3 regions of the Pseudarthrobacter sp. IC2-21 genome follow, and region 3 is predicted to be linked to each of the others. Evidence: riboswitches for the same ligand, from Rfam matches in the RefSeq annotation. Region 3 holds a riboswitch; each other region holds the start of a gene.
The links. A riboswitch is a leader RNA that binds a small molecule or an ion and turns the genes downstream of it on or off. The one in region 3 is predicted to bind thiamine pyrophosphate.
Positions count from the first base shown of each region.

Region 1: it holds a riboswitch for thiamine pyrophosphate, as region 3 does, so the genes downstream of both, thiO (glycine oxidase ThiO) here and thiC (phosphomethylpyrimidine synthase ThiC) in region 3, are expected to answer to the same signal.
Region 2: it holds a riboswitch for thiamine pyrophosphate, as region 3 does, so the genes downstream of both, SBP01_RS18145 (ECF transporter S component) here and thiC (phosphomethylpyrimidine synthase ThiC) in region 3, are expected to answer to the same signal.

Region 1 covers NZ_CP139145.1:2,823,633-2,826,902, forward strand. The annotation lists gene thiO (glycine oxidase ThiO) at 1-1,230, opposite strand, end outside; TPP riboswitch at 1,283-1,402, opposite strand; gene SBP01_RS12975 (thiamine phosphate synthase) at 1,430-2,197, shown strand; gene SBP01_RS12980 (RNB domain-containing ribonuclease) at 2,303-3,270, shown strand, end outside.
Region 2 covers NZ_CP139145.1:3,916,316-3,919,585, forward strand. The annotation lists gene SBP01_RS18140 (ABC transporter ATP-binding protein) at 1-1,145, opposite strand, end outside; gene SBP01_RS18145 (ECF transporter S component) at 1,145-1,765, opposite strand; TPP riboswitch at 1,838-1,973, opposite strand; gene SBP01_RS18150 (heme-degrading domain-containing protein) at 2,030-2,572, shown strand; gene SBP01_RS18155 (DUF4235 domain-containing protein) at 2,643-2,906, shown strand; gene mnhG (monovalent cation/H(+) antiporter subunit G) at 3,034-3,270, opposite strand, start outside.
Region 3 covers NZ_CP139145.1:2,453,243-2,456,512, forward strand. The annotation lists gene SBP01_RS11350 (hypothetical protein) at 81-518, opposite strand; gene SBP01_RS11355 (VOC family protein) at 633-1,508, opposite strand; TPP riboswitch at 1,626-1,733, shown strand; gene thiC (phosphomethylpyrimidine synthase ThiC) at 1,729-3,270, shown strand, end outside.

The DNA.
Region 1 (3,270 bases), 370 kb from region 3:
GTGCCGGCCGCTAAACCTTGCCGGGTCCAGGGCGGCCCGGTGCGGATCGATCCGGCCATCCAGCAGTTCCCGGCAGATGGCTGCCGCCGCCGGGGCCAGCAACACTCCGTGCCGGTAGAAACCGGTGGCAATAATCAGCCCCCGCACGTGTCCGCCGTCGGGAACGGAGACCCGGCCGAGCAGCGGTGCGTTGTCCGGTGTTGCAGGACGCGCCCGCGCGGTGCACTCGATGAGCTCCAGCTCGGCGACGGCGGGTACCAGGACCTGCGCGTCACGCAGCAGTTGGTAAACGCCGCCTGCAGAGACGGCCGTTCCTGGCGCGGCAGTATCTCCGGCTTCCGGCAGTGCGTCCTCCCGCTGTGTTGCACCGATCACCACTGTGCCGTCCTGGCGGGGGACGATGTATACGGGTACTCCGTGGACCAGGCCCCGTACCGTGGAGGTCACTAATGGACGCAGGTGCTGTGGAACGCGCAGGCGCAGTATGTCGCCGAATACGGGCCTCAGGGGCAGCTGCACCCCGGCCGGCAGGCCCTCCAGGGCAGCGGCCTGAAGGCCGTTGGCTACGATCGTCTCCCCCGCCCGGACCGTTCCGCCATTGGCCAGTTCCACGCCCCGAACCCGGTCCCCCTCCCAGAGGAGTCCGGTGGCCCGGGAACCGACCGCGAAACCGTTGACGGCGCCGTCCACGAAGGTCCCGGCGCCCGGTTGGTGGCCGGCCAGCACTGTCCGGAGCGAGGCGATCAGCCTGCGCGGGTCCACCTGATGGTCCGCGGGAATGTCCAGGGCACACGAAATCGCGGGACTGAGAAGTGGTTCCTTTGCCCTCGCGTCGCGCACCGTCAGCGGCTCGACGAGCAGTCCGTTGGCCTCCTGGACGGCCCGGAGGTCCATCAGCGCCCGACGGTCCGCGGCGTCGGCACCCACGGCGAGGGTCGGCGTCGTCAGGTAGCCAAAGTCCCCCGCCCCGGCCCGGCCGAGGTTTGCCGCGAAGTCAGGCCAGAGACGCGAGGACTCGAGCATCAGCTCCAGGAGGCTTTCCTCCTGGTAGTGCAGCTCACTGACGGGGGCGAGCATGCCGGCGGCCGCCCAACTGGCCCCGGAGCCTGGTTGGTCGTCGATCAGCACTGCGGAACGGCCGGAGGCCCGCGCCTCCCACGCGATGCTGTGGCCGATGACGCCGCCACCGATCACCGCCACGTCCGCGTGCAGGACGGCGGGCCCGTTCATGTAGCTGCCCACGGCAGGATGGGATGTGCTGGCGGACGCGCCGCCGGATGGGGGGACCATGTGTTTCCTTCCCTACGCCGGTACTAGCCGGATCAGGTCAAGCGGTCGGCTCTGACGCCCTCTCAGCCCGGCCGCTTTGTGACGGCTGTAACGGGCTCCCGCAGTACTCGCCCAGTTTAGGGGAACTATGGTGGTTTCCATGAACGTGTCCTCCAGCCCCAGCGCCCTCCCCAGCCCCACTGCCCAGGAGTCCCGCGGATTGCCCCGCGGCGCCAGGTTGTACTTGTGCACCGATGCGCGCCGGGACCGCGGGGACTTTGCCGATTTTGTGGACGCCGCGTTCGCCGGCGGCGTGGACATCATCCAACTCCGCGACAAGGACATCGAGGCCGCCGAGGAGTTGGACCTGCTGGCAGTCCTTCAGGCGGCCGCCGCCCGGCATGGACGGCTCTGGGCAGTGAATGACCGCGCCGACATCGCCATGCTCTCGGGCGCCCCGGTGTTCCACATTGGCCAGCAAGACCTGCCCGTGGCCTCCGCCCGCACGCTGCTGGGGCCCGGCGCCGTGGTGGGGCTTTCCACCCACACCACTGAGCAGGTGGAAGGCGCCATCCGCTTGTCGTCCTCGGTGGCCGGCGACGACGGCCTTGACTATTTCTGCGTGGGACCGGTGTGGGCCACCCCCACCAAACCCGGTCGTGCCGCCGTTGGCCTTGACCTGGTACGTTACGCCGCAGACGCGGTCAAGGCCGCCGCCCACGCCGGTGATGCCGGTGACGCGGGTGATGCGGCCGGTCCGGGTGCCGTGCCGTGGTTCGCGATCGGCGGGATTGACCTGACGAACGTAGAACAGGTGGTGGCGGCCGGTGCCAGCAGGATCGTTGTGGTCCGCGCCATCACGGAGGCGGCTGATCCCGCTGCCGCTGCCAGGGCCCTCCTGGCCGCCCTGGATGCCGGTACCGCCTGAGATTTCCCTGCCGGTTCCGCAGAATCAGCCGGCCGGTTCCGGGAATCCGGCGCACGGCGGGGCGGAGCGTGCACGATCCCCGGAAATCGGGCTAATCTGACTTTTGTGTCCCATCATCGGTTGGCTCCCAACGTCCACGAGAAGACCAACGCTCTCGCGGCAGCCCTGAGTGCACTGCGGACTGAGCTGGAACTGCCCGGGCCCTACCCGGCCGAAGCAGTCCGCGACGCCGAGGCTGCCGTGGCAGCGCATCAGCTGCCGGTCACTGACCTGACGGACGTTGAATTCCTGACCATCGATCCGGCATCGTCCACGGATCTGGACCAGGCGCTGTTCATTGAGCGGGCCAGCGCCGGCTACCGCGTCCTGTACGCCATCGCGGACGTGCCGTCCTTCGTCCGCCCCGGCGGTAGCCTCGACGCCGAAACCCGACGCCGCGGTCAGACGTTCTACGCCCCCGATGGCCGGATTCCGCTGCACCCCGAGGTCATCAGCGAAGAGGCGGGCAGCCTGCTGGCCGACCAACTGTGCTCGGCGTTTGTCTGGGAATTCGGCCTCAACGGCGACGCCCATGTCGACAGTGTGTCCGTGCGGCGGGCCACGATCCGCAGCCGGGCCAAGCTGGACTACAAGGGTGTCCAGGCCCAGATCGACGCCGGAACGGCCGGCCCGGTGCTGCAGCTCCTGAAGGAAGTGGGGCTCAAACGGGTTGAACTGGAGCGGCAGCGCGGCGGGGCCAGCCTCAACATGCCGGAGCAGGAAATCGTTCAACTGCCCGACGGCGGCTACCGGATTGCCGCGGCACCCCAGCTTCCCGTGGAGGATTGGAATGCGCAGATTTCGCTGATGACCGGGATGGCGGCGGCGGACATGATGCTGGCCGGAAAGGTTGGCATCCTGCGGACCATGCCCGCCCCGGACGAACGCTCCCTCCGGCATTTCCGGCTTCAGACGGTGGCACTCGGCAAGCCGTGGGACGGAAAGATCAGCTACGGCGAATACCTTCGCAGCCTGGACCCCACCGAGCCCCGGCAACTGGCCGTCCTCTATTCCGCGGGGATGCTCTTCCGCGG
Region 2 (3,270 bases), 1.5 Mb from region 3:
GAAACCTTTCCTGCCACCGGCGCCAGCAGTCCTGCGAGCGTCAGCGCGAATGTGGACTTCCCGGCGCCGTTGGGTCCGGTGACGGTCAGTGCCTGGCCGGCCCGGACCTGGGCGGTGATGCCGGTTTGGACGGGGACCGGCGGGATGGTCCGGAACCCCCGGCGTCGCGGGCGCTCACGGGACACCGCAAGGTGCTCGGCTGCAAGCAACAGCTCCCCCGTTCCGCCGGAGCTACCCGAGCTTCCGGAAGCGCCCACGCTGCCGGAAGCGCCGGTCCGGGGACGCGTGGCCGGAACATACCCCGGCACCCACACCCCGGCGTCGATCAGCATGTCCCGCGCCTCGGCGAGCACCCTGTCCGGCGGCCCGTCCAGGAGCACTGCGGAGGCGCTGCCGGGGGTGCCGGAAGCCGCGCCGACCCCCGCAGCCACGCCGGGCTGCAGCACCACGATCCGGTCCACCAGGTCTTTCCAGACGGACACCCGGTGTTCCACCACCACCAGGGTGGCCCCGGTTTTATCGAGGGAGCGGCCCACCGCGTCACGGACCTCCAGGACGCCGGCCGGGTCGAGGTTGGCGGTCGGCTCGTCCAGCAGGATCAGCCCTGGCCGCATCGCAAGGATCCCGGCCAGCGCCAGCCGCTGCTTTTGGCCCCCGGACAGGGCCGACGTCGGGTGGTCCAGGGGAAGGCCCGCCGCACCGTCCGGGCGGCCGGCACTCCGCAGCCCGACGTCGTCGAGCGCTTCGTCCACCCGCCGCCAGATCTCGTCCCGCGGCACGGCCAGGTTTTCGGCGCCAAAGGCGACGTCGTCACCCACGCGGGAGAGGACCACCTGGGTTTCAGGGTCCTGTTGCATAAGTCCGGCGCGGCCGCGCCGGGCACGCGGCTCGGCGCCGTCGATCAGCAGCGTGCCCGTCTCATCGGCGTCGTCCCCTTCGTCCCCCAGCACCCCTGCCAGCGCATGCAGCAGCGTTGATTTGCCGGCGCCTGACGGGCCCAGGAGCAGCACCCGTTCACCGGGTGCAATGTCCAGGTCCAGCCCGTGGACGGCGGGTACGGCGCGGCCGGCGTGCCGCCACCCCCAGCCGCGGGCGGACACGGCTGCGGGGCGCACGGCGGAGGCGCCGGCGTCGGAAGCGGCCATCAGTTGAAGACGGGCTCCGAGGAGGCCTTCCGGGACGCGAAGGAGCTCAGCACACCGGTCCTCGCGAGGCCGCGGGTGGCCACCCAGGACACGGCACCGGCGATTACGGCGCCGGAGATGGCGCAGAAGAGAATGTAGGCGGCTTTGTCGCCGGCCTCGTAGGCGATGTTCCAGCCCCACGGGAGGAACGAGTCGTTCAGGCCACAGAAGAGGCCTGCCCCGGCACCTGCCAGCATGGCGGTGGGCAGGTTGAACTTCCGGTAGCCGAACGCGGCGAACACCAGTTCCGCGCCGAGGCCCTGCAGGATGCCGGAGATCAGCACGGTGGTGCCGTACTGGGATCCCATCATGAGCTCACCGGTGGCGGCCACGGCCTCGCAGAACAGTGCGGCGCCCGGCTTGCGGATGACGAGCATGCCCAGAATGGCCGGAATCATCCAGCCGCCGGAGATCAGGCCGGTCAGGGGCGGGTAGGTGGCGTTCATCGGTGCCGAGACCAGCGCCGCGCCCTGGTCCCACGCCCAGAAGATCACGCCGCCGGCGATGGCGATCAGAGCCGCCACCACGATGTCCACTACGCGCCAGGTGTAGCCGGCCTTCTTGATGCTTACTGTTGTCATGTCAACCTCCTGAGGTACAGGAGGGGAGAGTATTCGCGGTTTCGGCCCGGCCTGCGCCGCCCGGATCCGGACACTCTGAGAAGCTCGACTCCCTTGCGCCGGTACTAACCGGATCAGGTTCGAGGGTCTGCGGCTGTCCGCACTCTCAGCGCCCACCACCGGCTGCATTCCTGCAGTGCCCGACGGCGGCGCTCCCCTGTCGTAATAAATCTGCCCTGATGGGCGTGACCCAGTTTACACCGCAGCCGCGGTAGATTGTGGGCCATGACTGCCGAACCGTCCGATGTGACCCTGTTCGATCCCGATGCCGGCGGGAGCCAGCCCCCCGGTTCGCTGGAGGCATTGATTGCCAGGATCGACGGCGAGATCAGCGAGCTGCAGTTCCCGCGGTTCAGCAAGGACGATTCGCTCAACCTGGGGCTGCTGCTGGTGGAGCTGGGCAAAACGAGGAAGCTGCCCATTGCCATCGACATCACCAAGGGCGAGCAGGTCCTGTTCCACGTGGCCCTGGACGGTGCCACGCCCAACAACGAGCACTGGGTGCGGGCCAAGCAGCGCACAGCCGCGCGGTACGAAATCCCATCGCTGCTGGTGGGCCTGCGGGCAAGGCTGCGGGGCGGCAGGATCGAGGACCAGGGCTGGTATGACGAATCCGTCTATGCCGCACACGGCGGGTCCTTTCCCGTGTACGTTGCCGGCGTGGGCGCCGTGGCCACCGTGACCGTCTCGGGGCTGCCGCAAATGCAGGACCATGACCTCGTGGTGGAGGCCCTCAGGGAGATTCTGGGGTCCATGCGCCCTGCCTGAATGCCGGCTGGGACGCTGATCACGTTAGGCTAAAGGCAGTCCCCCGATCCGCCCACAAGGAGTTCACCCCATGAACCTGTTCATCAAGCTGCTCGGCACCGGAATCAGCCTCGCCGCCGGGTTTGTCGGCACCAAGGTAGTCAACACCGTCTGGGAAAAGTCCACCGGCCGGAAGCCCCCCACCGGCAAGCACGAAGACACCCCAACGAGCCTTCGGTCCGCCCTGACCTTCGCGCTGATCTCGGCCTCGGTCAGCACCATCATCCAGGTCCTCGCCAACCGCGGCACGCAGCGGGCCATCACCCGGTTCGCGAAGACCCAGGACATCGTCTAACGGATTTACCGTCCGGCTGCCGGGCTGTGGCTCGGCGCTCTTGTTCGGGCCACAGCCCGGCGCTCTTGTTCGTGGCTCTTGTCCGGCGGTCTTGCTGTGGCTCTGGTCCGGGCAAAATCCTCAGCCGTCAGGACTCTTCGTCGCGGGCCGACTTGGCCGCTTTCTGGACCACGGCCTCCAGGTCATCGGAGCTGAGCAAATCCCGGTGCATGTGCTTGGTGCGGTAGCCGGCCCGGCCCACCATGTGCGCGGACACCGGCACCGTCAGCAGCTGGAAAATCCATGCCACCAGCAGCACCGGCCACACCCACCACGACCGCATCTGCAGGCCGATGGCCGCCAGGAGCAGGAACAGTCCCAGCAC
Region 3 (3,270 bases):
TTTATTGTGCCAGATCAGCGTCAGGATTTCGACTTGACACGGGTCGGGGCCGGCGGGGCGGACCCGAAAACGCCAGGATACTAGGAGGACCAGACGTACAAACCGGTCCGGTCGGCGTCGTCAACTCCACTGGCCAGCTCAGCGAGCTGCTGGATGTAGGTGCGGGCGTCGGCGGCACCGAACGGCATATCGTCCTGGGCGGCCCACTTTTCGGCGACGTCGTCCAGCACGTTGCCCTCGCCCTCGGTTTCGTAGGTGAGGAGGTCCGCGAGAGCCCGCACCATGGCCGGGGGTACGCCAAGAAGGGAGTCGCTGGAAACGTCCACCATTGCGAGTTCATAGCCTTCGCCGCCGGCATGTACAGCCGTGCCGGCGAGGTCGCCCAGCTGCTCGATCTCGAAGTCACTGACGCCCGGGATCCTCAGCCCTGGTCCCGACGGCGAGCCGCCGGCATCGAGCACGCCGGCGCGTTTCAGCGCGGCATCGTGGCTAGCTACAAAGATTTCAGTGAAGCCCATGGGAACAGCCCTCATTCCGTCGACGGTGCGGCCCGCGCGGGCAGCACCCAGTGCAGCCCCGGCCGTTCAAAATCAGCCTAGTGCATGGCAGGGCTGACTTCCGGCCAGGGTCAGTCAGCGGACAGCAACGCGGATGTTGTTGCGCCACGGATCCTCAAAGCGCAACTCGGCACCTGTGTGGTGGGAGGCCACTCCGGCGACTTTCAGGCGGTCAGCGAGGGCGCCGACGTCGTCTCCGGACGGCACTTCGATGAGCACTTCGCCGAGGCCGAGGGTGTCCTTGCGGGGGCCGGCGCCGCGGCTGTTCCAGACGTTCATGGCCATGTGGTGGTGATAGCGGCCGGCCGAGACGAACAGGGCCTGCCCGTGCCAACCGGCGGTCTTTTCAAATCCCAGAGTGCCCACATAGAACTCGTGCGCTGAGTGGACGTCCCCCACCTGCAAGTGGATGTGCCCCACTCCGGCTTCGGTTCCCAGCTGGCTGTCCAGGGATTCCTGGCTGAGGTGCTGTTCAAGGTAGCGCTGGGGTGGGAGCGCCAGGCTGTCCATTACTACTTCGGTGCCGTTCCAGGACCAGTTCTTGCGGGGCCGGTCCCAGTAAAGCTCAATGCCGTTGCCCTCGGGGTCGTTGAAGTAGAAGGCCTCGCTCACCAGGTGGTCGGCGCTGCCGGTGAAAAGCCGGGGCTCGTACTGGGCAGCGGTGGCCACGGTGGCAGCCAGCGCGGCCTGGTCTTCGAAAAGGAGGGCCGTGTGGAACAGGCCGGCTTCTCCCCTGCCCGGCAGATGCAGCGAAGGAGCAGGGGCCAGGTGGACCAGGGGACGCTGGCGGCGGCCAAGGTACAGGCCGCCGTCTTCTTCGGCGACGATTTCCAGGCCCAGGGCCCGCTGGTAGTAGTCGGTCATCAGCTTCATGTCACCTACCTTGAGCATCACCGTGCCCATGGAGAGGTCGGCAGGAAGTAGATCCTGTGTGGTGGCTTCTGCAGTCATGTGAACGCTCCCGGTCCGCCGGCCTTCGGAGTGAAAGCCGCTATGCATCTAATTTACTTGAAGCTTCAATTTAATTCAAGTGTTCTTCGGGCATCCCTACCGGCTGTGGTAGCTTCGTCTTGACCACACGGGTGCCCTTGCAGGGGCTGAGATCGGGCTGACGCGGCCTGCGACCGTTGAACCTGTCCGGGTAATGCCGGCGAAGGAAGTGAGTATTCCCTTGAGTACGCAAAAAGCATGGCCCCTCCCTGTCCAAAATGCCACTGCCACCACCTTGGCGGCCACGGACACTGAAGCTGCCGTATCCGGGCCGGCACAGGACCGGTCTCCGGAAACCCAGTCCCTGAAGTCCCACTCGTTGGCGTTCATCGATGACGCATCTTCCGGAATCAGGGTGCCGGTCACGGAAATTGCCCTCGAGCCGTCACCCAACGGCGAGGCGAACGGCCCCTTCCGGGTCTACCGGACGTCCGGTCCGGGCAGCGATCCCGTGGTGGGTCTGAGCCCGTTCCGGCTTCCCTGGATTGTGGCGCGCGCTGACACCGAACCGTATAGCGGGAGGGAACGGAACCTGCTCGACGACGGCAAGTCGGCCGTGCGCCGCGGCGCCGCCTCCGCGGAGTGGAAAGGGGCGCAACCGGTGCCCCGCCGCGCCGTCGGAGGCAAAACCGTCACACAGATGCGCTACGCCCGGCAGGGACAGGTGACGCCGGAGATGAGGTTCGTTGCGCTGCGCGAAAACTGCGACGTGGAACTGGTCCGCAGCGAAGTGGCCGCCGGCCGCGCCATTATCCCCAACAACATCAACCATCCCGAATCCGAGCCCATGATCATCGGCAAGGCATTCCTGGTGAAGATCAACGCCAACATCGGCAACTCGGCCGTCACCAGCTCCATCGCCGAGGAAGTGGACAAGCTGCAGTGGGCCACCCAGTGGGGTGCAGACACCGTGATGGATCTTTCCACCGGCGACGACATCCACACCACCCGTGAATGGCTCATCCGCAACTCCCCCGTCCCCATCGGCACCGTGCCCATCTACCAGGCGCTGGAGAAAGTCAACGGGGAGGCCAACAAGCTGACTTGGGAGATTTTCCGCGACACGGTCATCGAACAGTGTGAGCAGGGCGTGGATTACATGACTATCCACGCCGGCGTACTACTGCGCTATGTGCCGCTGACGGCCAACCGCGTGACGGGGATCGTCTCGCGCGGCGGGTCGATCATGGCGGGCTGGTGCCTTGCCCATCACCAGGAGAACTTCCTGTACACCCACTTCGATGAACTGTGCGAAATCTTCGCCAAGTACGACGTCGCGTTCTCGCTGGGCGACGGGCTGCGCCCGGGGGCCACGGCGGACGCCAACGACGCCGCCCAGTTCGCGGAACTGGACACGCTCGCCGAGCTCACCCGGCGCGCCTGGCAATACGACGTTCAGGTGATGGTGGAGGGCCCCGGCCACGTGCCGTTCCACCTGGTCCGGGAGAATGTGGAGCGCCAACAGGAGCTCTGCAACGGGGCCCCGTTTTATACGCTGGGGCCTCTGGTCACGGATATCGCTCCGGGCTATGACCACATCACCTCGGCGATCGGGGCGACGGAGATCGCCCGGTACGGTACCGCCATGCTCTGCTACGTCACACCCAAAGAACACCTGGGCCTGCCCAACAAGGACGACGTCAAGACCGGGGTGATCACCTACAAGATCGCCGCCCACGCCGCCGACCTCGCCAAGGGCCACCCCGGCGCACACGAGCGGGAC